Regions from separate parts of the Baekduia sp. genome, predicted to be linked through region 1. Evidence: riboswitches for the same ligand, from Rfam matches in the RefSeq annotation. Region 1 holds a riboswitch; each other region holds the start of a gene.

Evidence for each region. A riboswitch is a leader RNA that binds a small molecule or an ion and turns the genes downstream of it on or off. The one in region 1 is predicted to bind cyclic di-AMP.
Region 2: linked by a shared signal. The riboswitch ahead of VGO10_RS00420 (peptidoglycan-binding protein) and the one ahead of VGO10_RS20975 (septal ring lytic transglycosylase RlpA family protein) in region 1 are both predicted to bind cyclic di-AMP.
Region 3: linked by a shared signal. The riboswitch ahead of VGO10_RS13630 (hypothetical protein) and the one ahead of VGO10_RS20975 (septal ring lytic transglycosylase RlpA family protein) in region 1 are both predicted to bind cyclic di-AMP.

What each region holds. Positions count from the first base shown of each region.
Region 1 is NZ_DASYJG010000098.1:92,224-102,053, reverse strand. Features, by position in the region: gene VGO10_RS21015 (adenine phosphoribosyltransferase) at 1-79, shown strand, start outside; gene VGO10_RS21010 (SRPBCC family protein) at 90-545, shown strand; gene VGO10_RS21005 (RNA polymerase sigma factor) at 542-1,474, opposite strand; gene VGO10_RS21000 (PaaI family thioesterase) at 1,524-1,922, shown strand; gene VGO10_RS20995 (NAD+ synthase) at 1,919-3,637, opposite strand; gene VGO10_RS20990 (wax ester/triacylglycerol synthase family O-acyltransferase) at 3,679-5,121, opposite strand; gene VGO10_RS20985 (RNA polymerase sigma factor) at 5,317-5,865, shown strand; gene VGO10_RS20980 (amidohydrolase family protein) at 5,897-7,033, shown strand; cyclic di-AMP (ydaO/yuaA leader) riboswitch at 7,112-7,309, shown strand; gene VGO10_RS20975 (septal ring lytic transglycosylase RlpA family protein) at 7,438-8,022, shown strand; gene dinB (DNA polymerase IV) at 8,195-9,286, shown strand; gene VGO10_RS20965 (alpha/beta hydrolase) at 9,298-9,830, shown strand, end outside.
Region 2 is NZ_DASYJG010000002.1:17,719-27,548, forward strand. Features, by position in the region: gene VGO10_RS00380 (helix-turn-helix transcriptional regulator) at 1-453, opposite strand, end outside; gene VGO10_RS00385 (SAP domain-containing protein) at 520-786, opposite strand; gene VGO10_RS00390 (ribonuclease H) at 832-1,371, opposite strand; gene VGO10_RS00395 (cupin domain-containing protein) at 1,396-1,920, shown strand; gene VGO10_RS00400 (cold-shock protein) at 2,106-2,309, opposite strand; gene VGO10_RS00405 (ATP-binding cassette domain-containing protein) at 2,749-3,750, shown strand; gene VGO10_RS00410 (ABC transporter permease) at 3,797-4,582, shown strand; gene VGO10_RS00415 (ABC transporter permease) at 4,579-5,406, shown strand; cyclic di-AMP (ydaO/yuaA leader) riboswitch at 5,474-5,608, shown strand; gene VGO10_RS00420 (peptidoglycan-binding protein) at 5,617-6,543, shown strand; gene VGO10_RS00425 (DUF2277 domain-containing protein) at 6,675-6,956, shown strand; gene VGO10_RS00430 (CAP domain-containing protein) at 6,996-7,565, opposite strand; gene VGO10_RS00435 (hypothetical protein) at 7,895-8,557, opposite strand; gene VGO10_RS00440 (ABC transporter ATP-binding protein) at 8,554-9,830, opposite strand, start outside.
Region 3 is NZ_DASYJG010000061.1:26,083-35,912, forward strand. Features, by position in the region: gene VGO10_RS13615 (alpha/beta hydrolase) at 1-783, shown strand, start outside; gene VGO10_RS13620 (thioredoxin domain-containing protein) at 795-2,837, shown strand; gene VGO10_RS13625 (glutamine synthetase family protein) at 2,834-4,171, opposite strand; gene VGO10_RS13630 (hypothetical protein) at 4,383-5,018, opposite strand; cyclic di-AMP (ydaO/yuaA leader) riboswitch at 5,029-5,175, opposite strand; gene VGO10_RS13635 (c-type cytochrome) at 5,399-5,896, opposite strand; gene VGO10_RS13640 (DNA polymerase III subunit alpha) at 6,012-9,479, opposite strand; gene VGO10_RS13645 (hypothetical protein) at 9,476-9,830, opposite strand, start outside.

The DNA of each region.
Region 1 (9,830 bases):
GCTGGCGTTCCTCAACGGCCGCCAGCGGCTGGCGCAGTACGACGTCAACGCGCTGCTGCGCTACGACGACGGCGAGTGAGGCGCGCGCGATGCCGGTGACGCGCCGCAGCGCGACGATCGCGGCCGTCCCCGCCGCGGTCTGGCAGACCGTCGCCGACCCGCATCAGCTGGCGCGCTGGTGGCCGCGGGTCGAGCGCGTCGAAGGCGTGAGCGGCAGCGGCTTCACCGAGGTGCTGCGCTCTGATCGCGGCGCGCTGGTCCGGGCGGACTTCCGGATCGGCCAGCGCAACAAGCCGCGGCTGGTCGCCTGGTCCCAAGATCTCGAAGGCACGCCGTTCGCCAAGCTGCTGCGGCGCTCAGAGACGACCGTGACGCTGGAGCCCCACGGCGAGGATGCCACGCGCATCGAGGTGCGCCTGGAGCAAAAGCTCCAGGGCATCTCGCGCTTCGGTGGGTTTCTGGTCAAGCGCGCTGCGCGCAAGCAGCTTGACGGCGCGCTGCAGGCGCTGGCGGCGCTGTATGCCGCCACCGCGCCGTCTGACTAGCCGCCGATCGTCCCCTTCAGGATGATCGTGGAGGGCTGCTTGGGCGTGCTGCTCGGCTCGCGCGTGACCAGCAGCTCCTTGTAGCTGGCGAGGTCGCTGGGGGCGGCGACGAGGCCCTGGAGGCGACCCTTGTTGGCGCCCGAGCCGGTGACGACCGGGAAGAAGCCCAGGAACTTCGACTTGGAGCCGTTGCGGACCCAGAGGACGTAGTGGCCGGAGGCCGGCAGGTCCTGGCCGACGATCGCCAGCGCGCGCTGGCCGTCCTGAGAGACGAGGTTGGCGACGCCGAGCGGCTTGTTGGCGCCGCTGGGCGGGGTCAGGTTGATCTGCTGCTCGACCTGGGCGGTCGTGGCGACCGTCGAGGTCTGCGTCGGCGTGGTAGCGGCGTCCTTGCTCTTGTTGTCGTCGCTGCCGCCGATGACGCCGGTGAGGACGAGGACGCCGCCAACGATCACGAGCAGGACAGCGGCGATGATGAGGATGCCGCCGAGACGCGATGAGCGCGCCTGGTCGGCGCGGGCGGCACGGCGAGCGTGCAGCGCGTCGAAGGCCTCGTCGACCTCGGCCGGGTCGGTTGGGATCTCCGGGAGCGAGTCGTCGCCGGCCACGCCGGCAGAGCGCAGCTCGGTGGCGACGCCGCGCGCCCAGTCGCGGCCCGACTGGGAGCTCTCCAGCTGCTCGCGCGTCGTGGCACGGGCCGAGGCGGACTGCTGGCCGAGCAGGTAGTCGCCGATGTCGTCCTGGAAGTCGTCATCGAGATCGGGCAGGCCCGTCGGCCCGACGGCATCGAGCGCAGTGAGCGCGCGGTCACGGACCGCCTCGGTCGAGATCTTCAGCAAGCCCGCGATCTCGCCGTACGTGCGCCCTTGGCGCAGCACGAGCTGGAGAACGGCCTTCTGGTCTGCGGGGAGATCGTCGAAGCGCGCCATGCGGCGCAGGAGGCTAACCGAACGACCGCCGGTATCGTGCCGCTCCCTCATGGATCTTCAGCTTCCCTACGCCCCTGAAGCCGGATTTGACGGGCTTTACGGCCTCGTGCTCGACGCCGTCGACCTCGAAGCGGGCGAGATTCGCGCCCACGTCGAGGTGACCGACAAGGTCAAGCAGCCGGCCGGCCTGGTGCACGGCGGCGTCTTCGCCTCGATCGCCGAGTCGATCACCTCGATGGGCACGTGGTACGCGGTGCAGGCCGGCGGCAAGTCGGCCCAAGGCCTCTCGAATCAAACCTCGTTCCTGCGCCCGATCCTCGGCGGGACCATCCACGCGCTGGCCCGCGTGCGCCACCGCGGCCGCACGACGTGGGTGTGGGAGGTCGAGATCACCGACGACGAGCAGCGCCTCTGCTCGCTCGTCCGGATGACGATCGCCGTCCGTTAACCCCTGTAGCGGTTGGTGATCGGCACGCGGCGGTCGCGGCCGAAGGCCTTGGAGGTGACCTTGATGCCGGGCGGCTGCTGGCGGCGCTTGTACTCGGCGAGGTCGACGAGGCGCAGGACGCGGTCGACGTCTGCTTCGGGCAGGCCGCGGGCGATCAGCTGCTCGCGGCCGAGGTCCTCCTCGACGTAGCCGAGCAGGATCGCGTCGAGGATCTCGTAGGGCGGCAGCGAGTCCTCGTCCTTCTGGTCGGGGCGCAGCTCGGCGCTCGGCGCGCGGGTGACGATCGACTCCGGGATGGGGGAGTGCTCGTCGCGATGCGCGCGGACGTCGACCAAGCGGTAGACCAACAACTTGGGGCAGTCCTTGATGACCGCGAAGCCGCCGGCGCTGTCGCCGTAGAGCGTCGAGTAGCCGACCGACATCTCGGACTTGTTGCCGGTCGTCAGGACCAACCACCCGAACTTGTTGGACATCGCCATCAGCAGGTTGCCGCGGATGCGGGCCTGGAGGTTCTCCTCGGTGATGTCCTTCTCGCGGTCGCCGAAGACGGGTTCCAGGATGCCGTCGTAGAGCTCCATCGCCTCGGCGATCGACAGCTCGTGGAACGCGATGCCGAGGTTCTCGGCGAGCGCGCGGGCGTCGCTCTTGGTGCCCGAGGACGAGAACGGAGAGGGCATGCTCACCGCGGTCACCTTCTCGGGCCCGAGCGCGTCGACGGCCACGGTCGCCACCAGCGTCGAGTCGACGCCGCCGCTGAGCCCGAAGACGACGTGCTCGAAGCCGTTCTTGCGCACGTAGTCGCGCGTGCCGAGGACCAGCGCGGCGTAGACCTCGGCGTCGGCGTCGAGCAAGTCATACACCTCGCCGGCGGGCGCGGGCTCGGCGGCGCGGCCGGCGCTGGTGGTGAAGCGCCCGAGGTGGGCGACGGGGCGGTGCTCGACGCGCCGGGCCAGGCGCGGGCGCGTGTCGCGCAGCCGCGCCGCACGAGCAGCATGGGCGTCGACGTCGGCGATCAGCAGGTGCTCGGCGAACTGCGGCGCGCGGGCGACCACGGTGCCGTGGTGGTCGTAGACCGCGCTCGTGCCGTCGAAGACCAGCTCGTCCTGACCGCCGACCATCGCGCAGAAGGCGAACGCGGTGAGGTTGTCGCGGGCGCGCTGCTTGAGCATCGTCTCGCGCTCGGCGGGCTTGCCGGCCTGGTAGGGCGAGGCCGACAGGTTGACGACGATCTCGGCGCCGGCCAGCGCCTCGTCGACGATCGGGCCATCGGGAACCCAGTCGTCCTCGCAGATCGTCACGCCGACCGTCACGCCGTCGACCTCGATGATCGCCGGCTCGGTCCCGGCCTGGAAGTACCGCACCTCGTCGAAGACGCCGTAGTTGGGCAGGCGCATCTTGCGGTAGATGCCCTGGACGTGGCCGTCGGCAAGGACGGCGAGCGCGTTGTAGACGTCGTCGGCGCGCTCGGGGAAGCCGACGAGCGCGACGATGCCGTCGGCGTCCTGGGCCAGCCGCTCGACCGCCGCGCGCGCGTCGCGCAGGAAGTGCTCCTTGAGCAGCAGGTCTTCCGGCGGGTAGCCGGTGACCGCCAGCTCGGGGAAGGCGACGAGCTGCGCGCCGGCCTCCTTGGCGCGCGCGATGCCTTCGCGGATCGCGGCCTCGTTGCCGGCGAGGTCGCCGACGGTGGGGTTGAGCTGGCTCAGAGCGAGGCGCATGCGCGCTGGACGCTACCCGGCCGTGCGGCCTGTGCGATGGCTCAGGAGCTCGCGACCGGCGTGGGGCGCCGGCGCGGGCCGGTGCGACCGAGGCGCTCGTCGGCCCCGGCAGCCGCGGCGAGGTCGTCGATGGCGCTCTCGAGGTGCTCGGCGATCTCCTCGAGGTCGGGCAGCGCGTCGAAGTCGGCGAGCAGGCCGAAGCCGAGACGCCCGTTGTAGGACATGATCGCGATGCCGAGCGCCTGGTTCTTGGCCAGCGGGACGACGGGGTAGAGGCCGCGCATGCGTCGGCCGAGCAGGAAGAGCTCCACCTGCGGCCCGGGCACGTTGGTGACCACGAGGTTGAAGAAGCGCTGGCGGGCCTGCAGCCGCGCGGCCTGGCTCATGATCGTCGGCGGTGCGAAGTCGGCCAGCTGCGTGAGCGTCTCGGCGCCGACGGCCTGCCCGGACTCCTTGAGGTCCTTCATCGCCTCGTGCACCTGGGCGAAGGCGTCGCGCGGGTCGCGCACGCCGACCGGCAAGGGCGCCCACATCGTCGCCACGCGGTTGCCGAGCGCGCCGTTCTCGGCCTCGGCACGGACCGACACCGGGACCATCGCGCGCAGCTCGAGATCGTCGGTCGCCTCGCCGCGCCCGCGCATCCAGCGACCCAGCGCCAGCGAGACCGCCGTCAGCACGACGTCGTTGACCGTGCCGCCCAGCGCCGACTTGATGGCCTTGAAGCGCGCGAGGTCGGCGTCGACCCACGTGTAGCGCCGGTGCGGGCCGATCGGGACGTTCAGCGGCGAACGCGGGGCGGGGCTCAGGCCGGCGCGCGCCATCGACCCGAGGCCGGCGACGCCATCGACGAGCCGCCCGGCGACCTGGCGTGGTGCGCGGGTCAGCGCGCGCAGGCCGCGGACGGCCTCGGCCGGGACGGTCGTGCGCTCCAGCAGCGCCTCGGCCAGCAGCTCGGTGCTCGTCGGCACCGGGCGCGGCAGCCACGGCGCGGCGGGCTGCGAGACGGGCGTCGGGTCGGCCGCGGTGTCGAAGAGGACCGAGACGACGTCGACGCCGCTGACGCCGTCGACCAGCGCGTGGTGGGTCTTGGAGAGGATCGCAAAGCGGTCCTCGGCGAGGCCCTCGACGAGCAGGATCTCCCACAGCGGCTTGCTGCGGTCCATGCGCTGGCCGAAGATCCGCGCGGCCAGGCGCTTGAGCTCATCGTCGGAGCCCGGGGCGGGCAGCGCCGCGTGGCGGATGTGGTAGTTGGGGTTGAAGTGCGGGTCGTCGACCCAGCGCGGGCGGCCTTGGCCGAGCGGCACGAACGCGAGCCGCTGGCGGTAGCGCGGGACCAGGTGCAGCCGCGATGCGATCGCCTCGACGAGGTCGTCGTAGGCCGGCGGCGGCCCGTCGAAGGTCATGACGGCAGCCACGTGCATGTGGGCGCCACCGTCTTCGAGGTGGAGGAAGGACGAGTCGAGAGCGGTCAGCCGGGCGGGCACGTGACGGATGGTGGCAGCCGCATGGGGGAGGCCGCAAGGCGGTCGTGGACGACGGCGCGAAAGGCAGGTTCTTGCAGGGTGTCTGCACACAGGTTCTACACAGGCTTTGCTAACCTTCAACATCGTGTGTAAGGTGCTGGTGGCACGGGTAGACCCTCTCCGTCTGACCCCTCTCCGGACTTGGAGCACGTAGCGATGGACCTCAGCGATCCCGTCATCTTCGGCCGCATCTACGACGAGCACCGGCGCAGCGTCCACGCGACCGCCCACCGCGTGCTGGGCAGTTCGGCGGCGGCCCAGGATGTCGTCCAGGACGTCTTTCTGCGCGTCTGGCGCAACCCGCAGAAGTTCGACGCCGGCCGCGGCGAGGTCGGCAGCTACCTGCGGCTGATGGCCCGCAGTCGCGCGGTCGATGTCTGGCGCGAGGGGCAGGCCTCCGGGCGGGCCGAGGATCGCTTGAAGGTCGTCGTCGCCCATGACGTCTCCCGCGGCGCCGATTTGCAGCCCGATCACCTGGCGCTTGCCTCGGCCGACCGCTCCGACGTCCGCGCCGCGCTCGGCCGCCTGCCCAACTCCCAGCGCGAGGCGCTGGTGCTCGCTTACTGGGGCGGGCTGACCGCCGACCAGATCGCGACGCGCGCCGGCGTGCCGCTCGGCACCGCCAAGAGTCGGATCCGCCTCGGGCTCGCCCGCCTGCGCGCCGAACTGGGGTCGCTGCGCGCGGAGGACGGCGTAGCCGCCTAACGCCGTTGACCACTCGGGTAGGGTGCGCACCGTGCCGGTGGTCGGTCTGCCCTTCGAAGACGTCCTCGTCGAGCTGTGGTCGCGCGAGCTTGCGTGGCTGGGGGAAAGCGTTTCCTGGTTCGACGCCCACACCCACATCGGCCATCACGATCCCGATGGCTTTGAGGCCGATCCAGAAGAGCTGATCGCGGCGCTGGATGCGGCCGGCCAGCAGCGCGCGCTGGTCTTCGCCATGCAGGAGCCCGACGGCTATCGCGGGCCTAACGACTGGGTCCTGCGCTCGTGTGCGGAATCTGATGGTCGGCTCGTCCCGCTGGCGCGCATCGATCCCAAGGCGCCCGATGCGATGGAGGAGGCGCGCCGCTGTCTGGCGGCCGGCGCCCGGGGCTTCAAGCTCCATCCGCGCAGCGATGGCTTCGTGCTCCCGCACCCGGTTGTCGAGGAGCTCGTCGCGCTGGCCGGAGAGCACCGGCTGCCGGTGCTCTTTCACGCCGGCCGCGGGATCCCTGACCTCGGCGACCCGATCGTGCACCTGGCGACCGAGCATCCGGGCGCCCGGCTGATCCTCGCGCACGCCGGCATCAGCGACTTGGGGCTGCTGGCGCCGCACGTGGGCCGACTGCCGAACATCCTGTTCGACACGTCGTGGTGGCACGTGAGCGACATGCTGACGCTGTTTGCCACCGTGCCGCCCGGGCAGATCTTGTACGCCTCGGACATGCCGTACGGCGGGCCGCGGTATCCGGCGCTGCTGATGCTGCGCTGCGCGCGGGCGGTCGGGCTGACGCCCGAGCAGGCTGCGGTGATCGCCGGCGGTCAGATCGAGCGGGTGCTCGCCGGTGACGACCTCCTGGACCTGGGCCCGGCGGCGGGCACGGGCAACCTCGGCGCCCGCGTGCTCAGCTTCGAGCGGGTGATCAGCTACGTGGCCACGGCCGTGCAGGTCACGTTCCTCCAGGGTGATGCGACCCAGGCGTTCTCGCTGGCGCGCTTGGCCTGCCAGGCGCCTGACGGTGCGCAGCATCGTGAAGTGCTGAATGAGATGGATCGCTACATCGCGGTGTCCCAGCAGCGCATGGCGGAGGGGATGCATCCGTTCGCGAGCTTGTACCCCGCGCTGGCCGCGATGGTCTTGGCGGGCACCGCCGAGGCCCTGCTCTCGGCCTGACAGCTGTCAATGGCTGACCGCTGGTTGTGTGACCCGGTTCACACAGCGGCCCGGGTCTCGGGATAGTCTGAACGAACACTTGTTCGAACGCCGAACCGTCTCCGCCTGATCGGAGACGGGCGGGGGACCCATCTGCCGGTCGTGAGTGCGATCCGACCGGCTGGGGCGAGTCGGGGCCCACTGGCCCCGTAGCGATTGACCGACGCGTGCCCGATGCACGCGCCGCGGCTTGTCGCGAGCCCGACAGCTAACCCCGCAGGCGCTGATCACGTAGGAGGTGCCTCTCCTTGAGGCTCAAGAACCTGCGCGCTTCGGGTCTCACGAGCGCGCTTCTCAGCACGACCATCGTCGCGGCGGGTCCGTCCGTCGCGAGCTCCGATACGCAGTCTCCATTAGCGCCCACCTTGGCCGCGACGCCTGTCGCGATCAAGGCGTCGTCCTCGCTGACCGTCAGGAGCGTGCGGCGCACGGTCATGGCGGGCAACAGCATCGTCGTCCGTGGCGCCCTGCGCCCGGCGGGCGCCGGCCGCGCCGTCTCGCTGCAGCTGGCCAAGGGCAGTGGCGGGTGGAGGACGGTCGACCACGATCGCACCGATCGCCACGGCCGCTACGTCTTGGTCTGGCGCGCGGCGCGCACCGGCACCAAGCGCGTGCGCGTCCACTTCGGCGGCACGCGCGAGCTGTCCTCGTCGCGCCACCTGGCGGGCACGGCCCGCATCTACCGCCGGGCGCTCGCCTCGTGGTACGGCCCCGGCCTCTACGGCGGCCACCTCGCCTGCGGCGGCACGCTGACGCCCGGCACGCTCGGCGTCGCCAACAAGTCGCTGCCGTGCGGCACGAAGGTCACGCTGCATTACCGCGGCCGTACCGTGCGCGTGCCGGTCGTCGACCGCGGCCCCTACGTGGGCGCCCGCGAGTTCGACCTGACCGCCGCGACGAAGGCCAAGCTCGGCTTCGGCTCGACCGGCACGGTTCTCACCACGCGCTAGCGGCATCACCCTGGGCCGTCGAGGGACGACTGTGGGTCCTGAGGACCCCAAAGTCGTCCCTCGATGCACCCTTTGGGTCATCGAGGGACGACTGAACCCCGAGGGCGTGGTGCAGTCGTCCCTCGACGCATGGTGGGGTGGGCGCGTCGGGTGCGCCGCGTACCTTTGACGGGTGGCGAAGCGCGTCATAGCTCACCTCGACTGCGATGCGTTCTTCGCGTCGGTCGAGCTGCAGCGGCGGCCGGAGCTCAAGGGGCTGCCGGTGATCGTCGCCGGCACTGGCCCGCGTGCGGTCGTCACGACCGCGTCCTATGAGGCGCGCAAGTTCGGCGTCGGCTCGGCGATGAGCGCGGCCGAGGCGCGGCGGCGCTGCCCGCAGGCGGTGACGATCCCGCCCGACCACCAGGCCTACTCCGAGAAGTCGCGCGAGGTCTGGGGCCTCGTGCGCGAGCGTGTCGATGTCCTCCAACAAGCCGGGATCGACGAGGCCTACGCCGATCTCACCGGCATCGACAAGCCGCTGCCTTTCTTGCGCGAGTTGATCGCCGCGGTCAAGGAGCAGACCGGCATCCAGATCTCGGCCGGGATCGCGCCCAACCGGCTGGTCGCCAAGATCGCTTCTGACCTCGGCAAGCCCGCGGGCTTCGTGGCGATCGGTCGCGAGCAGTGCGCCGCCCACATCGCCGACCGCTCCCCGCGGATCGTCCCGGGCATCGGCCCCAAGACCGCGGCGCGGCTGGCTGAGATGGGCTACGCGACGCTCGGCGCGCTGCAGAACGCGCCGGTCGTCGAGCTGCAGGAGCGCTTCGGCGAGCGCTACGGCCACGACCTGCACCGTCGCGCGCACCTGCACGACGAGTCGCCGCTGGTCACGACGCGCGTGGCCAAGTCGCGGTCGGTCGAGACGACCTTCGATGTCGACGTCGCCGACCACGCCGAGCTGGAGTCGATCCTGCGCGGGCAGTCCAAGCGGCTGGCCGAGGGGCTGCAGCGCGCCCAGACGCGCGGGCGCACGGTCGCGATCAAGGTCCGCCTCGACGACTGGACGACCGTGACGCGTGCGCGGTCGATCGACGCCTACATCAACGACGAGGCGACGATCATCGCCGTCGCGCTGGAGCTCTTTCGCGAGTACGCGCCGCCGCGGCCGGTGCGGTTGCTCGGCGTGCGCGTTGCGGGCTTCGAAGGTGTCGAGGAGGAGGTGGCGGTGGCCACGCCGCATGAGATCCCGCCGGGCCAGCTCGTGCTCTTCGCCGTCGGGTAGCGTCCTTCGTCATGTCGCATCTGACCGTCGGCGGCCGCCGCCTCTTCCATCAGCGCAGCGGGTCCGGTGAGCCGCTGCTGTTGATCCAGGGCATGAGCGGCACGCACCTCTCCTGGGGCGAGCCGTTTGCCACCGACCTGGCGCGCGACTTCGACACCGTCGCCTACGACCACCGCGGCATCGGCCGCAGCGACCGCGTCGACGAGCCGTTCTCGATCGCCGATCTCGCGCAGGACGCCGCGGGTCTGCTCGACGAGCTCGGCTGGGAGAGCGCGCACGTGCTCGGCATCTCGATGGGCGGCATGGTTGCCCAGGAGCTCGCGCTGCACCATCCGGAGCGGATCCGGACGCTCGCGCTGGGCTGCACCTACTGCGGCGGTCCGGACTCCGTGGTGGCGCCCCAGTCGACGCTCCAGCGTCTCAGCGCGGGGATGCTGTCGGGCGACCGCGAGCTGGCGATTCGCACCGCCTTTGAGGTCAACGTCTCGGCGGCGTTCGCCGCGCAGGAGGGCGCCTATGAGGTGTTCCGCGCGATGGCCAAGTC
Region 2 (9,830 bases), on a different contig from region 1:
CAGCGCGTTGATCGGCGGCTCCAGCAGATGTGCGGCGGCGCCGGCGGTGATCAGCGGCACGCCGGCGTTGCCGTCGACCAGCTCCCAGCGCCGGTCGACCGCGACCGCCGGGTAGGGCTCGTGCGCGGCCAGCAGGCGACCGACGACCTCGCGGACCTGCCCCAGCTCGGCATCCTCCAGCGACGTCTCGGGATAGGCGGGCGCGTAGCCGGCGGCCAGCAGCAGCTCGTTGCGCTCCCGCAGCGGCACGTCGAGATGCTCGGCGAGCTTGACCACCATGTCGCGGCTCGGCTTGGAGCGGCCGGTCTCGACGAAGCTGAGGTGGCGCGTGGAGACGTCGGCCTCCAGCGCGAGCTCCATCTGGCTGAGCCGGCGCTGGTCGCGCCAGCGGCGCAGCAGCGGGCCGACGCCGCGGGGCGGCGCCGGCGGGGACAGGACGGCGGCGGTGCTCACGCCGTCAACGGTATGCGGCCGACGCGGGCGTCGCCAAGACCTCGGAGGTCATGGCGACGCCGCGCCTCAGTGGTTGCGCAACGCGTCGATCAGCTCGTGCTTGTTCATGTCGGACCGGCCGTCGATGCCGATCTCGGCCGCGCGGTCGCGCAGGTCGTCGACGGTCCAGTCCTCGTAGGAGCCGGACTCGCCGCCCTTCTTGGACACGTTGGTCCCGCCGGCTTTGGCATTGGCGATGCGCGCCGCCTTCTCCTTGGACGCGCCGTCGTCGCGGAGGGCCTCGTAGGTCTTGTCGTCTTTGACGCTCGGGCCGGGGCTCTTTGATCCAGGCATGGCTGAGGCCTACCCGGAGATCCCGGGCCACCATGCGCGACGATGTCAGCCCTTGGCCGCCTGCGCCGCCGCCACGGCCAGCTGGTCGGCGCGGTCGTTGAGCGCCTTGTGGGCGTGCTCGGCGCCGGTCTCGTGGCCCTTGACCCAGTGCCAGCGCACCTGGGCGTGGCGGGCGATCGCCTCCTCCAGCGCCATGACCAGGTCCTGGTTCTTGACCGGGTCGCCCGAGGAGGTCTTCCAACCCTTCTTCTTCCAGCCGTGGATCCACTTGGTCATGGAGTCCAGCAGCAGCGTCGAGTCGGTCACGATGCAGACCGTCGAGGCGGCCGGCAGCGAGCGCAGGCCCTCCAGCGCCGCGGTGTACTCCATGCGGTTGTTGGTGGTGTGCCCCTCCCCGCCCGACAGCTCCACCGGCTCGGCGCCGCCGGCGCCGACCACGATCGCCGCCCAGCCGCCAGGACCAGGATTACCGCTGCAGGCGCCGTCGGTCCACACCAGCGCCTCCCCCGGCCGGGCCTGCACCGGCGTCTCAGGGGCGCGCGGCGCCTTGGGTCGGCGGCGGTACGGCGGTGCGGAAGACGGCATCGGTCGGGAGCATAGGCTGCGACCATGACCGACTCCGAGCGTCTGGGCACCCCCACCGAGCCGTGGTTCGTCGTCAACGCGACCGAGGCGACCTGGAAGGCCGCGCCGGGCTGGGGACGCTTCATCAAGTTCGAGCCGGAGGGCACGCGCTTTGCCGACTTCGGCATCAACATCCACGTCATCGAGCCCGGCGAGCGCTCGACGATGTACCACGGCGAGGACGGCCAGGAGGACTTCTTGGTGTTGTCGGGCGCCTGCACGGTGGTCATCGAGGGCGAGGTCCTGGCGCTCAAGGCCTGGGACTTCTTGCACTGCCCGGCGTGGACGCGCCACACGTTCGCCAACACCGGCGACGAGCCGTGCGCGCTGCTGATGGTCGGCGCGCGCCGTGACGGCGTCGAGACCGACTGCGAGTACCCGGAGGACCCGAAGGCCCAGCGGCTGGGCGCAGGCGTTGCCACCTACACCACGGATCCGGACGAGGCGTACGCGGGCACGCCGGACTCGGCGGGCGAGCCCTACCGGGAGGGAACCCTGCCCGGAACGTGAACTGCACGCCCCGGGCCGGTGATGTCCCTCTAGTGGGACCGCAGCGCGCCCCCGCAATGGGGGCAGGTGCTGCGGTGGCCATGGAACTGCGCGTCCCAAAGACGCAGGCAGTTCCCACAGATCAGGCGGATCATCGAGTGATCCTTTCTGTCGGCGCGATCAGGCGCCGTGGCAGCGAGCTAGTGCTACAGCTGCGAGACGTTGACCGCGTTGGGGCCCTTGGGCCCGCTCTCAGCCTCGTAGGAGACCTTCGCGCCCTCGGGCAGCGAACGGAAGCCGTCGCTGTTGATCGCCGAGTGATGCACGAAGAGGTCCTTGCCCCCGTCGTCGGGGGTGATGAAGCCGAAGCCCTTTTCGTCGCTGAACCACTTCACGGTTCCGGTAGCCATTTCTGGTCCTCCACTGCTTGGTGCTCTGGTGCTACGCGGAGGATGCTTCTTGGCAACGACTGCGGACACACGGGCACTGCTTTGCCGAGGTCTCTCCTCGGCCTGTACGTAGCAGAGCCTAGCAGCACTGGACATCGCGACCGAGGCGGCGCCAGCGGCTACTCTTCGTCGTCCGGTCGGGCTGCCCACTGGACCAGGGTCTTCCCTCGTGGTGGACCCAGCTTTGGCAACGCGCCGATCTTCGGATCGGCGGTCAGTCCGGGTGGTCTGGAGTGTGACGCCGCCCAGGCATACACACTCGTCCTGGGATGTTAGAAAACAGCGGTGGCCTCTGACCGGGCGGAGGCGCTCGGACCCACGCGGTCCGGGCGCCGTCATCCGCTCGCGTGCCACGCCCTTGAGGCTCGTCAGGCGCGGACGCCTCGTAGGATGCGGACCGGTGTCCAAACCAGCGATCGAGACGGTGGGGCTGCAACGCGAGTTCAGCGGCGGCCTCAAGGCAGTGCAAGGCATCGACCTCGCGGTCGCGCCCGGTGAGGTCTACGGGTTCCTCGGGCCCAACGGCGCGGGCAAGACCACGACGGTCCGGATGCTCGTGACGCTGCTGCGCCCCACGGGCGGACACGCGACGATCGCCGGCTTCGACGTCGCCACGCAGCCGGGCCAGGTGCGCCGGCGCATCGGCGTCGCCCTGCAGGAGGCGGCGCTGGACCTGCTGATGACCGGCCGCGAGCTGATGGAGCTGCAGGCCACGCTGCACGGGATCCCGCGCCGCACGGTCGCCCCGCGCGCGGCCGAGCTGATCGAGCGGGTCGGGCTCTCGCAGGCGGCTGAGCGCCGTGTCGCGACCTACTCGGGCGGCATGCGCCGGCGCCTGGACCTCGCGATGGCGCTGATCCACGAGCCCGAGGTGCTCTTCCTCGACGAGCCGACCACAGGCCTCGACCCGACGTCGCGCACGACGCTGTGGGACGAGGTGCGCCGGCTGCGCGACGAGGGCACGACCGTCTTTCTCACCACGCAGTACCTCGAGGAGGCCGATCAGCTGGCCGACCGCGTCGGGATCATCGACCACGGGCGCCTGGTGGCCGAGGGGACGCCGGCAGCGCTGAAGGCCGAGGTCGGCTTGCCGCACCTGGACATCACGCTGCTGGGCGATGCGCCGGACGCCGACAGCGCGGGCCGCGCGGTCGCGCCGTTCGGGCAGCTGTGCGCGACGACGCCCGGCGCGCATGTGTCGCTGCGCGTCGTCGACGGCGCCGCGGCGATCGCCCCGGTCGTGCGCGCGCTGGACGAAGCGGGCTTCGCGGTCGAGGGCATCGAGCTCGTGCGCCCGACGCTGGACGACGTCTTCGCCGAGAAGACCGGCCACCGGCTGGAGGGCGCCGAGGCCGTCGCGCCCACGGCCGACGTTGAGCCCGAAGCGCCGGTCGCCGCATGACGCGCCAATCCCGTAGGAGCGAGTCCATCGTCATGCGGTCACCCGCGTGACCACGCTGAGGTCCATTGCCGTTCCCTCGCTCGCCCTGGCGCGCCGGACGCTGCGCGGCGCGCTGCGCCGGCCGCAGTTCCTCGCGCCGCTGGTGATCATGCCCACGCTGTTTCTGGCGATCAACACGGGCGGCCTGCACCGCACGACCAACCTGCCGGGCTTCCCGCACGTCGACGGCTTCCTCGACTTCCAGCTGGCCGGGGCGATGACCCAGTCGCTCCTGCTCGGCGGCGTGATGCAAGGGATCGCGACGGCGTTGGAGATCGAGGGCGGCTTCTTCGATCGGCTCGTCGCCTCCCCCATCCCGCGCGTGTCGATCGTGCTCGGCCGGATCCTCGCGGGCACGGCGATCGCCGCCGCGCAGATCTTGTGGTTCTTGGTCTTGGGCGTGATCTTCGGCGTGTCGATCCACGGCGGCGTGCCGGGGATCTTGTTGGTGTTGGCGATCGGCTCTTTGGCCGGGACCGGCTTCGCGGCGCTCGGGGTGCTGATCGCGCTGCGGGCGCGCAACGCCTCGACGGTCCAAGGGATCTTCCCGCTGGTCTTCGTGATCCTGTTCATCTCCAGCGCGTTCTTCCCGCGGGCGCTGCTGCAGGCGCCCGCCAACTGGTTTGCGGAGTACAACCCGCTGAGCTATGTGGCCGACGGCATGCGCGACCCGATCATCGGATCGATCTCGGCGACGCCGGTGCTCGAGGGCTTCGCCGCCGCGGCGCTGCTGGTCGGGGCGTTCGTCGGGCTTGCGGTACTGGCGCTGCGCGGAAGGCTGCGTGCAGCGTGAGCAGCGAGGCGATTGGCCGCCCGCTGACGGGCCGCACGTTCGAGCAGGCGCCGCGCGGCCTGATGGTGTCCTTGCGCGTCATCGGCGCGCTGGTGCGGCGGGCGCTCAACGAGATCACGCGCGTGCCCGGCGCCGCGGTGCCGGGCGTCCTGGCACCGACGATCTTCCTGGTCGGACTGAGCGGCGTCTTCGGCGAGGCCGCGCGGCTGCCGGGCTTTGACGCCACGGACTTCCGCACGTTCATCGTGCCGGTGGGCCTGCTGCAGGGCGCGGCCTTCAGCGGCGCGGCGACGGGCGTCAACATGGCGCGCGACATCGAGCGCGGCTGGTTTGACCGGCTGATGGTCTGTCCCGCGCCGCGCACGACGATCCTGATCGGGATCGTGGCGAGCGCGGCGCTGCGGGCGCTCCTGCCGGCGACCTTCCTGCTGATCGTCGCGTTCGCGCTCGGCGTCGACTTCCCGGGCGTGGGCGCGCTGGCGCTCGATGCGCTGCTGGTCATGGGCCTGGCGACGGCGATCGCCTTCTACGCCGTGCTCGTCGCGCTGCGCTTCAAGACCCAACAGGCCGCCCCGCTGATGCAGACCGTCGGCTTCATGGCCGTGCTCTTCACCAGCGCCTACGCGCCGCTGGCCTTGCTGGCGGGCTGGATGCGGGCAATCGCGACGGTCAACCCGGTCACGCAGGTGCTCGAGGGCGTGCGCCAGGGCTTCGTGGCGCACGTGACGTGGGCCGACACGTGGCCGGCGCTGGTCGCGATCACGGGCCTGCTGTTCGTCCTCGGCGCGCTCGCCGTCCGGATGCTGCGGCGCGTCGGCGTGTAGTTCTTCCTCCCTGTCGCTGCAAGCGATCTTGCGGAGTGCAGGGATTTTGGCTGATAGAACCGCCACGCGCCGAATCGTTCGCTTGCGAACGGACGGGGGACCCACTGCGACCGTGACCCGGTCGCCGGGGCGAATCGCGGTTCGGATGACCGCGTAGCGCTGCCGCTCAGCGGCGCGAGCCCGACAGCTCACCTCGCAGGCGCCCCAACCATGCCCGCTCTCATCTCCCGCCCCTTCCTGGCGCTGCTCGCCGCGACGTTCGTCGCCGCCCTGCTCGCCCTCTCCTTGTCGGCCTCCGCTGACGCCAAGTCGCTCAAGTACAAGAGCCATGGCACGCGCGTGAAGGTCCTGCAGCGCGACCTTGGCATCGCCCCGGCCGACGGCATCTTCGGCCACGGCACCTCGCGCGCGGTCAAGCGCTTCCAGCGCCGCCATCACCTCCACGCCGACGGGATCGTCGGCGCCGTGACGTGGTCGATGATCCGACGCTCGCGCCACCACCGCGCGCACGCCTCGGGTGTGGTCGGTAGCGGCCGCCGTGCGCGTGTGCAGGGCCGCAGCTCGTCCGTGCGACTGCTGCAACGCAAGCTCGGCATCGGCGCCGACGGCGTCTTCGGGCCGGGGACCTCGGGCGCGGTCAAGGCCTTCCAGCGCGCCCACGGGCTGACGGCCGACGGCATCGTCGGCCCCGGCACCTGGCAGGCGCTCGGCGTCCGTGGGAGCCATCCGGTGCTCAAGCGCGCCGGCCTGCGCGGCGGCGTGCTCGCCGTCCCGCGCCACGTGATCCTCCTGCGCCGCGCGGTCGCCGCCGGCAACCGCATCGCCTACAAGCCCTACATCTACGGCGGCGGCCACGGCAGCTTCCGGGCCGCGGGCTATGACTGCTCGGGCTCGGTCTCCTACGTCCTGCACGGCATGGGCCGCCTTGACGCGCCGCTGGACTCCAGCGAGTTGATGCACTACGGCAAGCCCGGCCGCGGACGCTACGTGACGATCTACGCCAACGCCGGCCACGCGTTCATGGTGGTCAACGGCCGCCGTTACGACACCAGCGGCCGCTCATCCTCCGGCTCCCGCTGGGGTCCAGGCCAGCGGTCGACGGCGGGCTACGTCGCACGCCACCCACTAGGCCTCTAGGGGTCAGACCCTTAATCTGCGCTCAACAATTGGTTGGCAGCAGTTTGCAGCGGAAACCGCGTGGAGGGGTCAGACCCCTCATGTGGGATCAATGCTGGCCCGGTGCGGGATGTGGCCTCTACCCTGGAGGCATGTGCCGCAACATCCGCACGCTCTACAACTTCGCGCCGCCGGCCAATGAGGACGAGGTGCGCGCTGCCGCGCTGCAGTACGTCCGCAAGATCAGCGGCTTCACGAAGCCGTCGCAGGCCAACGAGGAGGCGTTCTCGCGCGCCATCGACGCGGTCACCGAGGTGACCGAACGGCTGCTGGCCGAGCTCGTCACCAACGCGCCGCCGAAGGACCGCGAGGTCGAGGCCGCCAAGGCGCGTAAGCGGGCCCAGGCGCGCTACACGATCGCCGCGCCGAGCTAGGAGCGGCTGCGCGGCGTCGGGCGCGGTGGTCTCGGGGAGCTAGCGCTTGGTCGCGCAGCGGCGCGTAGCAGCGGCGCGATGCCCGACGAGCGCGATGTGGGCGCGGCGTCCGTGACGCCGTGCAGCACGGGCACGGGTGGCGCAGCGGGCTGCGGGGCGCTTGGACGACGCCGACGCGTTGCCGGAGGTGAAGTCGGTCACGTAGGTGCCGCCACCACGAACCCCGGCCTGCGGCGCGCCGGCGGCGACACCGATGCCGATCTGCGTGAAGCCGCCGTTCAGGATGTTGGCGCGGTGTCCGGCGCTGTGCATCCATCCGTCGACGATCGAGGCCGGCGTCGCCAGCGAGCCCGAGCCCCAGGCGATGTTCTCGCCCGCGCTCCAGCTGCCGACCGGCACCCAGCCTGCGGCCTTGATGCGATCCATCATCGTCCCGCCACCCGGCGAGACGTGGTCGAAGAAGCGACGCTTGACCATGTCGGCCGCATAGTCGTCGGCGGCCCGGTCGAGCGTGGTCGACTCGTTGAAGGCCTTCAGCCCGTGATCGGCGCGCTGCTCGTTGAGCAGGCAGAGCGTCGCGGCGGTCGCGCCGGAATCCGACGCGGACACGCCATCGTCAGCACATGCGGCCAACGCTGCGGGAGCAGAGACGGCGAGCGCGGCGAGGGCGGCAATCGGGACGAGCAGGCGGCGAGCAAAACGAAGCACTGTCCTGCGCATCGAACCCAGGTCCACGGGCCTGAACGAATCTTGACCAGCGTGGACACCTGTCCGATCCGCAAAGGCGCAAAGCCGCGAAGCGGTGGCAGGGCGCCCCCGACCGTGCGGGGCCGAGGACGCCTGCCGGTGACCGCCATGGTCCGGTCCAGCGGAGGACGGCGGTCAGGAAACCGATGACCGTAAGCCGCCGTGTGCCGGACGTCAGTGTCGATGCGGTCTCAAAGACGGGGCGTCATCAGCGCCACGCGCACGCCGAGGCCGGCCTCGCGGGCCACGAGGGCGATCTCGCGGCCAGGCTGGACCGCGGCACGCGGGGCGCTGAGCGTGGCGCCGAAGCTTGCGGCAGCGGCGCTGAGATCGGCGGTCACCAGCGTGATGCCCCACAGGGACGCGGCCGGATCGCTCGTGCCCGGCGCGGGCTCAGGCGGGCCGACGACCTCGAGCAGGACATCAGCGAAGAGGAAGAAGCCCTGGCGCAGCGGGCGCTCCGGCGTGCCGCCGTCACGGACGCGACGCAGCGCAAAGCCCGCCGCCTCGAGCGTCTCGTAGGTCCGTGCGATGTCGGTCGTGGCCAGGACGACGTGGTCGATCGCGGTGACGCCGTTGGAGTGTGCGGGCGGCGCGTCGGTCACCGGCGCATCGCAGGCCGTCACGTGGGTGGGGACGCCATCGAGCCCGTCGGCACCCGGGATCGCGCCCGCGATCGTCCAGCCGGCGAAGCCACCGTCACCGCCCGACAGCACCACGTCGGTCGTGCCGATCCGGCAGCGCCCGTCGTCGCCGACCGTGAACCCCGCGGCACACCAGGCATCCGGATCAGCGCGCACCTCGACCGCGACGAGCCGCGGCCGGGCAGCAGCAGCGCCGTCGTCGTCGCTCACGCCGTCGCCTCCTCACCCTGCTGCGCCGCGTCCTCACGCTGCGCCGCCTGCAGCGCCGTATAGCGCCCGCCGCGCTCCAGCAGCTCCTCGTGAGTTCCGCGCTCGACGATCCGCCCACCGTCGAGGACGACGATCTGGTCGGCGTCGCGCACCGTGGAGAGCCGGTGCGCGATCGCGATCGTGGTGCGACCGGCGGCCAGCGCGTCCAACGCGTCCTGCACCGCGCGCTCGGTCTCGGTGTCCAGCGCGCTCGTCGCCTCGTCGAGCACGAGGATCGGCGGATTGCGCAGGACCACGCGCGCGATCGCGATCCGCTGCTTCTCGCCGCCGCTGAAGCGATAACCACGCTCCCCCACCGTCGTCTCATAGCCCTCAGGCAGCGACGCGATCAGGTCGTGGATCTGGGCGGCGCGCGCAGCGTCCTCGAGCTCCTCGTCGGTCGCCTCCGGCCGCGCGAAGCGCAGGTTCTCGCGGACCGTCGCATGGAACAGGTACGTGTCCTGCGAGACCAGCCCGACCGTCCGCGCCAGCGACGCGAAGCTCGCCTCGCGCACGTCGACGCCGTCGATCGTGACCCGCCCCGCGCCGACGTCATAGAGCCGGGCGGCCAGATAGGCGAGCGTCGTCTTGCCGCTGCCCGTCTCCCCCACGATCGCCGTGAACGACCCGGCGGGAACGTCGAGGTCGACGCCGTCCAGCGTCGGCCGCGCGTCGGCGTCGTAGCCGAAGGTCACGCCTTCGAAGCGCACCTCGCCGCGGACGTCGCGCAGCTCGACGGGCTCGCGCGATTCCTCCAGATCAACAGGAAGATCCAAATATTCGAAGATCCGGTGGAACAAGGCCATCGAGGACTGCAGGTCGACCGACACCGACAACAACGAGCCGATCGGGAACAGCAGCCGCGTCTGCAGCGTCGTGAAGGCCACCAACGTGCCCACCGAGATCGCTGACGTCTGCCCCGCAAACCAATAGACGAGAGCCGGCATGATCGCGAAGGACATCTGCACCGACGCCATCCGCCAGCGCCCCGCCATCCGCGAGCGCACCTCCAGCTCGGCCAGCTCGCGCGACTCGGCGGTGAAGCGCTGCACCAGCTCCTCCCCGCGCCCCATCGTCCGGCCCAGCAAGATCCCGCTGACCGACAGCGACTCCTCGACCAAGGACGACATGTCGGCCACGCGCCCCTGCCGGGCCGCCGTGATCTTGCGCCGCTCCCCGCCGACGCGGCGCGTCATCCACACGAAGAACGGCAGCACGGCGAGCGAGAAGGCGG
Region 3 (9,830 bases), on a different contig from region 1:
GGCCCGTTCTCCCCCTCCGCCGCGCTCCAGGGCGGCCCGGTCCCGCTCTGCCTCGGCTGGCCCGACGCCTCGCCGGCGCCCGTTGCCGCGGCACCCCTGCCGCCCGTCCGGACGCTCGTGCTCGACGGCCAGATGGATCTCCGCACGCCGTTTGAAGACGCCGAGCAGATCGCCCAGCGGATCCCGGGTGCCGCGGTCGTCAAGGTGCCCTTCACCGGCCACTCGACCGTCAGCAGCGACGCGTCGACCGACAGCACCTGCACCAAGGGCGCGCTATCGACGTTCTTCGCCGGCGGCGTCCCCGCCCCGTGCGCGGCGAGCGAGAACCCGTACTCGCCGACGCGCCGTCCGCCGACGAGCCTCGGCGCCATCACCGCCAACGGCAGGTCGCGCAAGACGATCATCGCCGCCTCGGCGACCGTGGCCGACGCGGCGCGCCAGATCATCGGCGACGCGCTGGCGCTGAGCGCGATCCCCAAGCACGTCGGCGGCCTGCGCGCGGGCAACGCCACCGTCAACCGCGACGGCAGCTTCAAGCTCAACCACTATCAGTACGTGCCCGGCGTGGTGGTCAGCGGGAAGGTCAACGCCAGCCGCACCGCCACCGTCACGATCCGCGGCGGCGGCGCGCTGAGCGGCAAGCTGACGATCACCGCCGGTGGCGCCGTGCACGGCACGCTGGGCGGCAAGAAGGTCACGATCGGCTCGGCCGCCTCCGTGCGCTCGTCGCTGCCGACGGTCAAGCAGGCGCTCGCGCGGCTGCCGCTGCTGGCTCGTAGATAGCCTCATTCGCCATGGCCAACGCCCTGGCGCACGAGAGCTCCCCCTACCTTCTGCAGCACCGCGACAACCCGGTCGACTGGCACCCGTGGGGGCCGGAGGCGCTGGCGCTCGCGCGTGAGTTGGACCGGCCGCTGCTGGTCTCGATCGGCTACTCGGCGTGCCACTGGTGCCACGTCATGGAGCGCGAGTCATTTGAGGATCCGGCCGTCGCCGCGGTCATGAACGACAACTTCGTCTGCGTGAAGGTCGACCGCGAGGAGCGGCCCGACATCGACTCGATCGCGATGGAGGCGGTGCAGCTGATGACCGGCCATGGCGGCTGGCCGTTGAACGTCTTCCTCACGCCCGACCAGGTCCCGTTCTACGGCGGCACCTACTTCCCGCCGGAGCCGCGCCACGGGATGGCGCCGTGGCCGGGCGTGTTGGAGGCGGTTGCCCGGGCGTGGACCGAGCAACGTGACGAGATCGTCGAGCAGGGCTCGCGGATGGCCGAGCGGCTGGGGCACACCGCGGCGCTGCGGGCGCCCGAGGACGTGGTGTTGGGGACCGAGCCACTCGACGACGCGGTGCGCAACCTGCGCGCGACCTTCGACAGCGTGCATGGCGGCTTCGGGGGCGCGCCGAAGTTCCCGCCGTCCTCGGCGCTGCTGCTGCTCTGGGCCCAGGCCGCGCGCGGCGGCTCGTGGGCGGCCAAGGCGGGTGACATGGCGGGCGCGACGCTGCGCGCGATGAGCGCCGGCGGGATATATGACCAGATCGGCGGCGGCTTCGCGCGCTACGCGGTCGACGCGACCTGGACGGTGCCGCACTTCGAGAAGATGTTGTATGACAACGCGCTGCTGGCGCGGGCCTATCTGCACGGCTGGTTGATGACCGGGGACCCGGCGTTCCGGCGCGTCTGCGAGGAGACGCTGGCGTTCGTCGCGCGCGAGCTGCGTGGCGAGGAGGGTGGGTTCCTGAGCGCGTTGGACGCGGACTCCGAGGGCGTCGAGGGCAAGTTCTACGTGTGGACGCTGGAGGAGCTGCGGGCGGTGCTCGCGACCGAGGACGCCGACGCCGCGGTCGCCTGGCTCGGCGTGACCGACGAGGGGAACTTCGTTGACCCCCACCATCAGACCGGATCCCACCCACCCCTGAACGTGCTGACGGGGCGCGGCGTCAAGCCGCCGGCGGAGCAGCGGTCGCGGATCCGCAGCGCGCTGATGACGGCGCGCGCGGGCCGGGTGCGCCCGGGGCTCGACGACAAGCGCCTGGCCGCCTGGAACGGGTTGGCGATCCACGCCTTTGCCGAGGCCGGTGCGGTCCTGGAGCGGCCGGACCTGCTGGCCATCGCGGTGGACGCCGCGGAGTTCGTCATGGGGTCGATGCGCGACACCGGCGGCCGCCTGTTGCGCACCTGGAAGAACGGGGAAGGCAAGTTGAATGCCTACCTCGAGGACCATGCCTTCCTGCTGGAGGCGCTGGTCGCGCTGTACGAGGCGACCTTCGACCCGCGCTGGCTGGCCGAGGCGCGGGGCCTGGCCGACTCGGTCCTGACGCGCTTCGCCGACCCCGAGGGCGGCGGCTTCTTCGCCACCTCCAGCGACCACGAGCAGTTGGTGGTGCGCCGGCGCGACATCGAGGACGCGCCGATCCCGTCGGGCTCCTCGTCGGCGGCGGTCGGGCTGTTGCGGCTCAGCGCGCTGACCGGCGATGCGCGCTACGAGGAGGCCGCGGTCTCCCACCTGCGCCTGGTCGCGCCGCTGATGGGTCCGCATCCGCAGGCCTTCGCGCATGCGCTCGTGGCGCTGGACCTGCTGGTGCGCCCGGGGCACGAGGTGGCGCTGGCGGGCGCCGACGATGACGCCGCGCTGGCCGCGTTGGCAGCCGTCGTGCGTGAGCGCCTGCGGCCCGGCGTGGTCCTCGCGGGTCCGCCCGGCGACGGCGTTGAGCTGATGGCCGGCCGCGAGCCGGTCGACGGCGCGGCAGCGGCCTACGTCTGCGAGCGCTTCGCCTGCCGGCTGCCAGTGACCGGGGTCGAAGAGCTCCGCGAGCTCCTCGCTCCGTCCTCTTAGAGCACCGGCAGGTAGCGGTCGAGCTCCCACTGCGTGACCTGCACGCGGTAGTCCTCCCACTCCTGGCGCTTGTTCTCGATGAAGCGGTTGAACATGTGCTCGCCGAGCGTGCGCAGCACCAGCTCGGACTCGGCGGTCAGCTCGACCGCCTCGCCGAGCGTCTCGGGCAACTGCTCGATGCCGAGGCGCTTGCGCTCGTCGGGCGACAAGTGGTAGAGGTTCTTCTCCATCGGCTCGGGCAACTCATAGCCCTTCTCGATGCCCTCCAGGCCCGCCTGCAGCAGCGCGGCGAACGTGAGGTAGGGGTTGCAGGCGGGGTCGGGGCAGCGCAGCTCCATCCGCGTGCCGTTCTCCTTGCCGGGGTGGTAGAGCGGCACGCGCACGAGCGCTGAGCGGTTGCGGCGACTCCAGGCCACGTAGACCGGCGCCTCGTAACCGGGCACCAGGCGCTTGTAGGAGTTGACCCACTGAGCGAAGATCGAGGACAGCTCGCGGGCGTGCTTGAGCTGGCCGGCGATGAAGGCCTTGCCGATGTCCGACAGGAAGTAGGGGTCGTCGGCGTCGAACATCGCGTTGGACCCGTCCTTGAACAGGCTCATGTGCGTGTGCATGCCCGAGCCGTTCTCGCCGAAGAGCGGCTTGGGCATGAACGTGGCATGCCAGCCGTACTTCATGGCGTACTCCTTGACCGTGATCTTGTGGGTCATGCAGTCGTCGGCCATCTTCAGCGCTGGGGCGTAGCGCATGTCGACCTCGTGCTGGGAGGGGCCGACCTCGTGGTGGGAGTACTCCACGTGGATGCCGAGCTGCTCGAGCGCGATGACGGTCTCGCGGCGGACGTCGGAGCCGGCGTCGAGCGTCGTGAGGTCGAAGTAGCCGCCCTCGTCGAGGACCTCGGTGCCGTTCTTGTCCTTGAACAGGAAGTACTCGAGCTCGGGGCCGACGTTGAACGTGTCGAAGCCCATGGTGTGCATGCGGTCCAGGGCCCGTCGGAGGACGTGGCGCGGGTCGCCCTCATACGGCGTGCGCTCGGGCGTGAGCACGTCGCAGAAGACGCGGCCGACACCCTGCTCCTCGGGCCGCCAGGGCAGGATCGCGAACGTCGACGGGTCCGGCATAGCGATCATGTCGGACTCCTCGATGGCGTTGAAGCCGGTGATCGAGGAGCCGTCGAAGCCCATGCCGTTCTCGAACGCGTCTTCCAGCTCGTTGGCGTTGATGCTGAACGACTTCAGCTGCCCGAGGATGTCGGTGAACCAGAAGCGGATGAAGCGGAGCTGGTGCTCCTCGACGATCGCCTTGACGTCCTCCACAGTGCGCGGCTGGTCGCTCATGGCCCGGGACCCTAGAGGATCGGGGCTGTCACGCTGGTCGGAAACTGGGCGCCGATGTGTCGAGCCACGCCGCGGGGTGGTCGAGGGACGACTGTTGGTCGGATACGGACCATCAGTCGTCCCTCGACGCTGATGGTGGGCCATCGGCGCCGGGGTCGCGCGGGATCTCGTCCCGCGCGCCCCGGAGGCGATGTGGCCGAAGGTGGTCGGGCTACGGGCGAAGCGTCGCGCGCAGCGGCGCGTGGTGCACGGTGGCGTGGACGACGTGCGCCGAGAAGGCGGGGGCCGTGGCCGCGCGATGGGCGACCGCAGCCTGCGAGGACGAGGTCATCGCCGCGAGCAGGATCAGGATCGCGCCGAGGGCGACGGCCCAGAGGGCGATGCGGTCGGGGCGCGCGCCGACGCGGTCCGAGGCAGTTCGGCCGCGGTGGCGCTGGGCCATCGAGGGCAGCCGACGCTCCGCCGGACGGCCCTTGATCTGGATGGTGCGGCGGGTGCCAGCCGGCGGGGGCGGCGTGGCGAAGGGGTCGTCGGCGGCGCTGAGGTGCGCCAGCTCGTGGGCCACGTCCGCGGGCGTCGCCGCGACGGTCGGGCCGTCGTCGAGGGTCAGCTCGATGGTGCGGGAGGTCGCGGCAGCCTCGCGGGCGGGGGCGTGCGACGCAGTGGGGACGAAGACGCCGTGCAGCGGATGGGCGACCCCGTCGCGCTCGGTCGTGAAGCGGCGGCGTGGGGCGAAGTCGATGTCCTCGCCCAGCCAGTCATCGGCCGGGCGACGGCTCGGATCGGCGAGATCCTCGCGTTCCTGCTGCACGTCGGCCCACCAGTTGGGCGCGTCCGTCGATGGCATGAAGTGTTCTCAGTCCTCTTCCTTGGGCTTACGGGGTTAGCTGACGGGCTCGCGCCGAAAGAGCGGCGCTACGCGGTATGCGATTCGCCCCAGTGCAACGTGGGTCCCCCGCTCCTCGCCCGGGCGTACCTGGACGGGGATTCAGCGGTTGTGAACGGCGGCATCGTAGCAACGTCGAAAATCCCTGCTAGATCGCAGAGTTATGGCAAGCGCCAACTGACCGCATAGTCAGGCATGCGTCGGACGGAACGTTCCCGCAACCTGCGGGAATCTCCGCCTTGACATTCCGGCAAGGACCTCAAGTCGAGTTGCCGACCTCGTGCGCATTCGCTCTTGACAGGTGTTCGAGCGGACGCGCGGCGCGTCGAAGCGCGCCTCAGCTACCGACCAGCAACCGTTGCGACGTAGTTCGCGACGTCTTTGGCGTCCGCGCCATAGAGCAGGCCGGCAGGCATCTGGCCGGCACCGCGGGCGCGGCCGTGCTCGATCGCGTCGAGCACGAAGGCGGGCTTGAGGTCGCCGCCGTTGAGCGTGTCGAGGTTCGGGCCCACGCGGCCGACGGCGTTGGAGCCGGCGAGCGTGTGGCAGGTCGCGCACTTCTCGGCAAAGAGCTGGCGACCCGTGGTCTGAGACGCGTTGAGGTCCACTCCACCGGCGCCTTGCTTGGCGTGATCCTCGCCGTTGGAGACGAGGATGAGCAACGGCACGCCGACGCCGACCACGAGGACGACGAGCGCGATGCCGAGGCCCCAGGCGCGGCGCGTGCCACGCGTCTCAGGGCGCGACCCCGCGGGGGGCCGGCCGCTCCGCATCGCCGCCAGCACGACCGAGAGGCCGATGGCGAGGAAGGCGAGGACGAACACCAGGGTGCCGATCACGTGCGGCACCCTATCCGGTGACCCGGTCCCCAGCGCAAGTCCTGGTTCTGACCCCGGACCGCGGCGGCCGCCGCGAGGGCCGCAGCAACCGTCCCCACCAGCGCCTTCGAGCCCCTCATCGTCGCCGTCCCGACGCGAAGCTCTGTGCCGCCGGCGCCACCGCACGGAAGTCCCCGGTGCCGGTCGCGGCCAGTTCCTCGCCCTCGCCGACCGCCGCCCGTTGCGCCTCCTCGCGGACCAGCTCGACGACGTCGGCTGCCGGCCGGGCCTGCAGATGGCCGCTGGCGTCCAGGCGCACCAGCCGCCGGCAGACGACGTTGATCGCCCCGCCCGCCGACGCATGGCGCTCCAGCACGCCCTCGGCCACCACCAGCGGCTCGGCGCGCACCACGACACGGTCGCGCTCGTAGACCTTCGGCGGCACGATCAGGTTGATCGTTCCCGTCTCGTCTTCCAGCAGCAGGAAGCAGACGCCCTTGGCGGTCCCCGGCCGCTGCCGCGCGACGACCAGCCCGCCGAGCCGCACCGCCGTCCCGTGACCCAGCCGCTTGAGGTCGCCGTTGGCCACCATCCCCTTCGCGCGCAGCTCGGCCCGCAGCAGGCCCAGCGGATGCTCGGCCGTCGTCAGCCCGGTGGTCGAGTAGTCGGCGATCATCGCCTCCCACCCGGTGAGACCCGGCAGTGCCGGCGCCTCCCCCACGCTCAGCGGCAAGGCAAGCTGCGTCCCCAGGTCGGCGCGCGTCCGCCGTCCGGACGGGACCGTCACCGACGTCAGCAGCCGCTTGCCCGGCGCCGCCACCCCGAGCTCCCACAGCGCGCGCCGCCGCGAGCCGCCCGCCAGCGCATCGCACGCGCCCGACCACGCGAGCTGCTCCAGCGCGGGGCGGGCCACCCCAGCGCGCGACGCGAGCTCCTCGACCGTCCGAAACGGCCCGGCAGCCTCGCGCTCGGCGACGAGCGCCTCGACGTCGTCGGCTTGCACGCCCATCACGTAGGCGAGCCCGATCCGCACCGCAGCCGCGCCGTCGACATCTACAACCGTGCATCCCACGGCGCTGTGGTTGACGTCGGGCGCCAGCACCGCGATCCCGCGCCGCTGCGCCTCGTGGACCAGCGCGTCGGGCGGGTAGAAGCCCATCGGCTGCTCATCGAGCAGGGAGGCCAGGAACTCGGGGCCGTAGTGCACGCGCAGGTAGGTCGACTGGTAGGCCAGCAGGCCGAACGCCGCGCCATGGGCCTTGGGGAAGCCAAAGCCCGAGAAGCCCTTGACCATGTGCCACACGCGCTCGGCGAGCTGCTCGTCGACATCGGGCCACGCCTGCATCGCCTGCTGCACGAAGCGCTCGTGGTAGGCCTCGATCGCCGCCGCCGAGCGCTTGCGGCTCATCGCCTTGCGCAACCCCTCGGCCTCACCTGGCGACAGCTTCGCGAACGCCGCCGCAACCTCGATGACCTGATCCTGGAAGATGATCGTCCCAAGCGTGTCCTTCAGCACGGGCTCCAGCGAGTGGTGGTCATAGGGCACCTCGAAGTCCGGATCGACCCGCAGCCGCTGCAGCCGCTCGATGTAGGGGTTGACCGCGCCGCCGACGATCGGCCCGGGCCGGACGATCGCCACCTGGATCGTGAGCTCCTCCAGCGTCCCGGGGCGCGTGCGGCGCAGCGAGCCCATCTGCGCCCGGCTCTCGATCTGAAAGACGCCCGTCGTGTCGGCGCTCTTGATGCAGTCGAAGGTCGCCTTGTCGTCCATCGCGATCCGCGACAGGTCGACCCGCTCGTCGCGGCGCAGGGCGATCATCTCCACGCAGCGCTCGACGGCCGACAGCATCCCGAGCCCGAGCAGGTCGATCTTCAAGAAGCCGGCGTCCCCGCAGGAGTCCTTGTCCCACATCACCATCTGCCGTCCCTCCATTGCGGCGGGCACGACGGGACAGCAGTCGATGAGCGGACGCGTCGCGACGATCATCCCGCCCGAGTGCTGGCTGAGATGGCGCGGCAGGCCATGGGCTTCGGCGGCCAGCTCGGCCAGCCAGCGCCAGCGGCCTTCGGCCTGACGGCCCTTGCCCAATGCCACGGCGATGTCCTTGTCCACGGTCTGCGCCGAGAACGCCTCCGACGACCGTGCGACCCGCTCGATCTCTCCCGGTGGCAACCCCAAAGCCTTGCCCAGCTCGCGGATCGCACCGCGCGCCCGGTAGGTCGGAAACGCCGCGACCAGCGCCGCCTTCTCCTGTCCGAAGTGCTCATGCACCCGCGGGATCAGCACCGCGCGCACATCCCGCGGGAAGTCGAGGTCGATGTCGGGCAACGACGTGATCTCCTCATTGAGGAAACGTCCGAGGTGAAGGTCGTTGGCGATGGGATCGACGTGCGAGAGGCCCGTGAGGTAGCAGACGATCGAGGAGACCGAGGAGCCGCGCCCGCGACCCGGCGGCAGCAGGCTGCGCGCCGCGGCGTTGCCGCGCACCTCCCGCGCCACGTCGCGCGCCAGCTCGAGCATCTCGTGATGCAGCAAGAAGAACCCCGACAGCCCGAGGTCGCGGATCAGCGCCAGCTCCTGGTCCAGCCGCGCCGTCGCAGTCGGCCGCAGGACGCTGCCCGCCGGGTAGCGCGTGTCGAAGGACGCGGCGCAGACCTCGGCGAGCGTGCGGTCAGTCCCGTCCTCCCCGGCGCCCGGATAGCGGTAGCCGAGGTCGGCGGTGAGGTCGAAGACCAACGTGGCGGCCAGGCGCTCCGTCTCGGCCACCGCCTCGGGATGGCCCTCGAAGCGCGCCGCCATCGCTGCCGGCGTCGTGAGCACGTGCGTGTGGTTGCCGCGTCGCAGCGGCTCGGAGGCATCCAGCGTCGTGTGCTCGCGGACGGCCACGAACACGTCCTGCAGCCGCGCACGCGCCGGCTCGTGGGCGTGGACGTTGCCCGTCGCCACGCATGGGACCCCGAGCCGTCCGGCCAGCTCGGCCAGATCCCGGTTGCGTGCTCGGTCGTCACGGTGAAACGGACGCTGCAGCTCGATCCGGAACGCGTCGCGCCCGAAGGCCGCCAGCAGCGCGCGGGCGGTCGGCTCGTCGTGGACGCCGCGATCGGCACAGCCCGATAGGCAGACCAGGCCATCGGTGTGCGCAGCGAGATCGGCGACCGTCAGCATCGGCGCGAGCACGCGCCGCCGGCCCGGCGTCTCGCGCGTCCGCGCGTGCGCCCGCGTGAGGAGCCGGCAGAGGTTGCGCCAGCCGCGCGCGTCGCGAACCAACAGGGTGACGTGCCGCGTCCAGCGCGCCGCCTGCTCGGCGTCGCCGAGCACCGCGCCCTCGCGCTGCGCGTGCGCCGTTCCCGGGTCGACCAGGTCCACCTCCGCTCCATGGATCGCGCGCAATCCCAGCGATGTCGCGGCCTGAGCGAACTCCATCGACCCCGAGACCGAGTTGTGGTCGGTCAACGCCAGCGCCCGATGCCCACGCTCCAGCGCCGCCACGACCAGTTCCTCGGGCAGCGAGGCGCCATCCAGGAACGAGAAGGCCGAATGGCAGTGGAGCTCGACGTAGGACACGAACACATGTTCGCATACGAGGTCGACGCCGTCGATCATGCCGCCACGCAGTCGGTCCGCGTGATCCATTGCCCGTCGAGCCCGCGTGAGGTCGCAGCCAGCACCTGCTGCGAGCGCCGCTGGATCTGCGCTTGAGCGCTGAAGCTGCCCGGCCCGCCCGTGAAGTCGAAGCTCATGCCGCGCTCCTTGCTCTGGGTCGCCAGAACGCGTGCCTGCACCGTGCCGTGCTCATCGATCCGCCGGCGCAGCGCCTGCTCGGGCGCCGCCGTCGCACGTCGGCTCGCGATGGCGTTCAGCAGCTCGCGCGCGGCCGCGAGGTTCCCCGCGTCGGTCAGATCGAGGTGGCCGGTGACCTCGTAGTCGCGCTCATCCTCGCCGGCACCCGTCTCC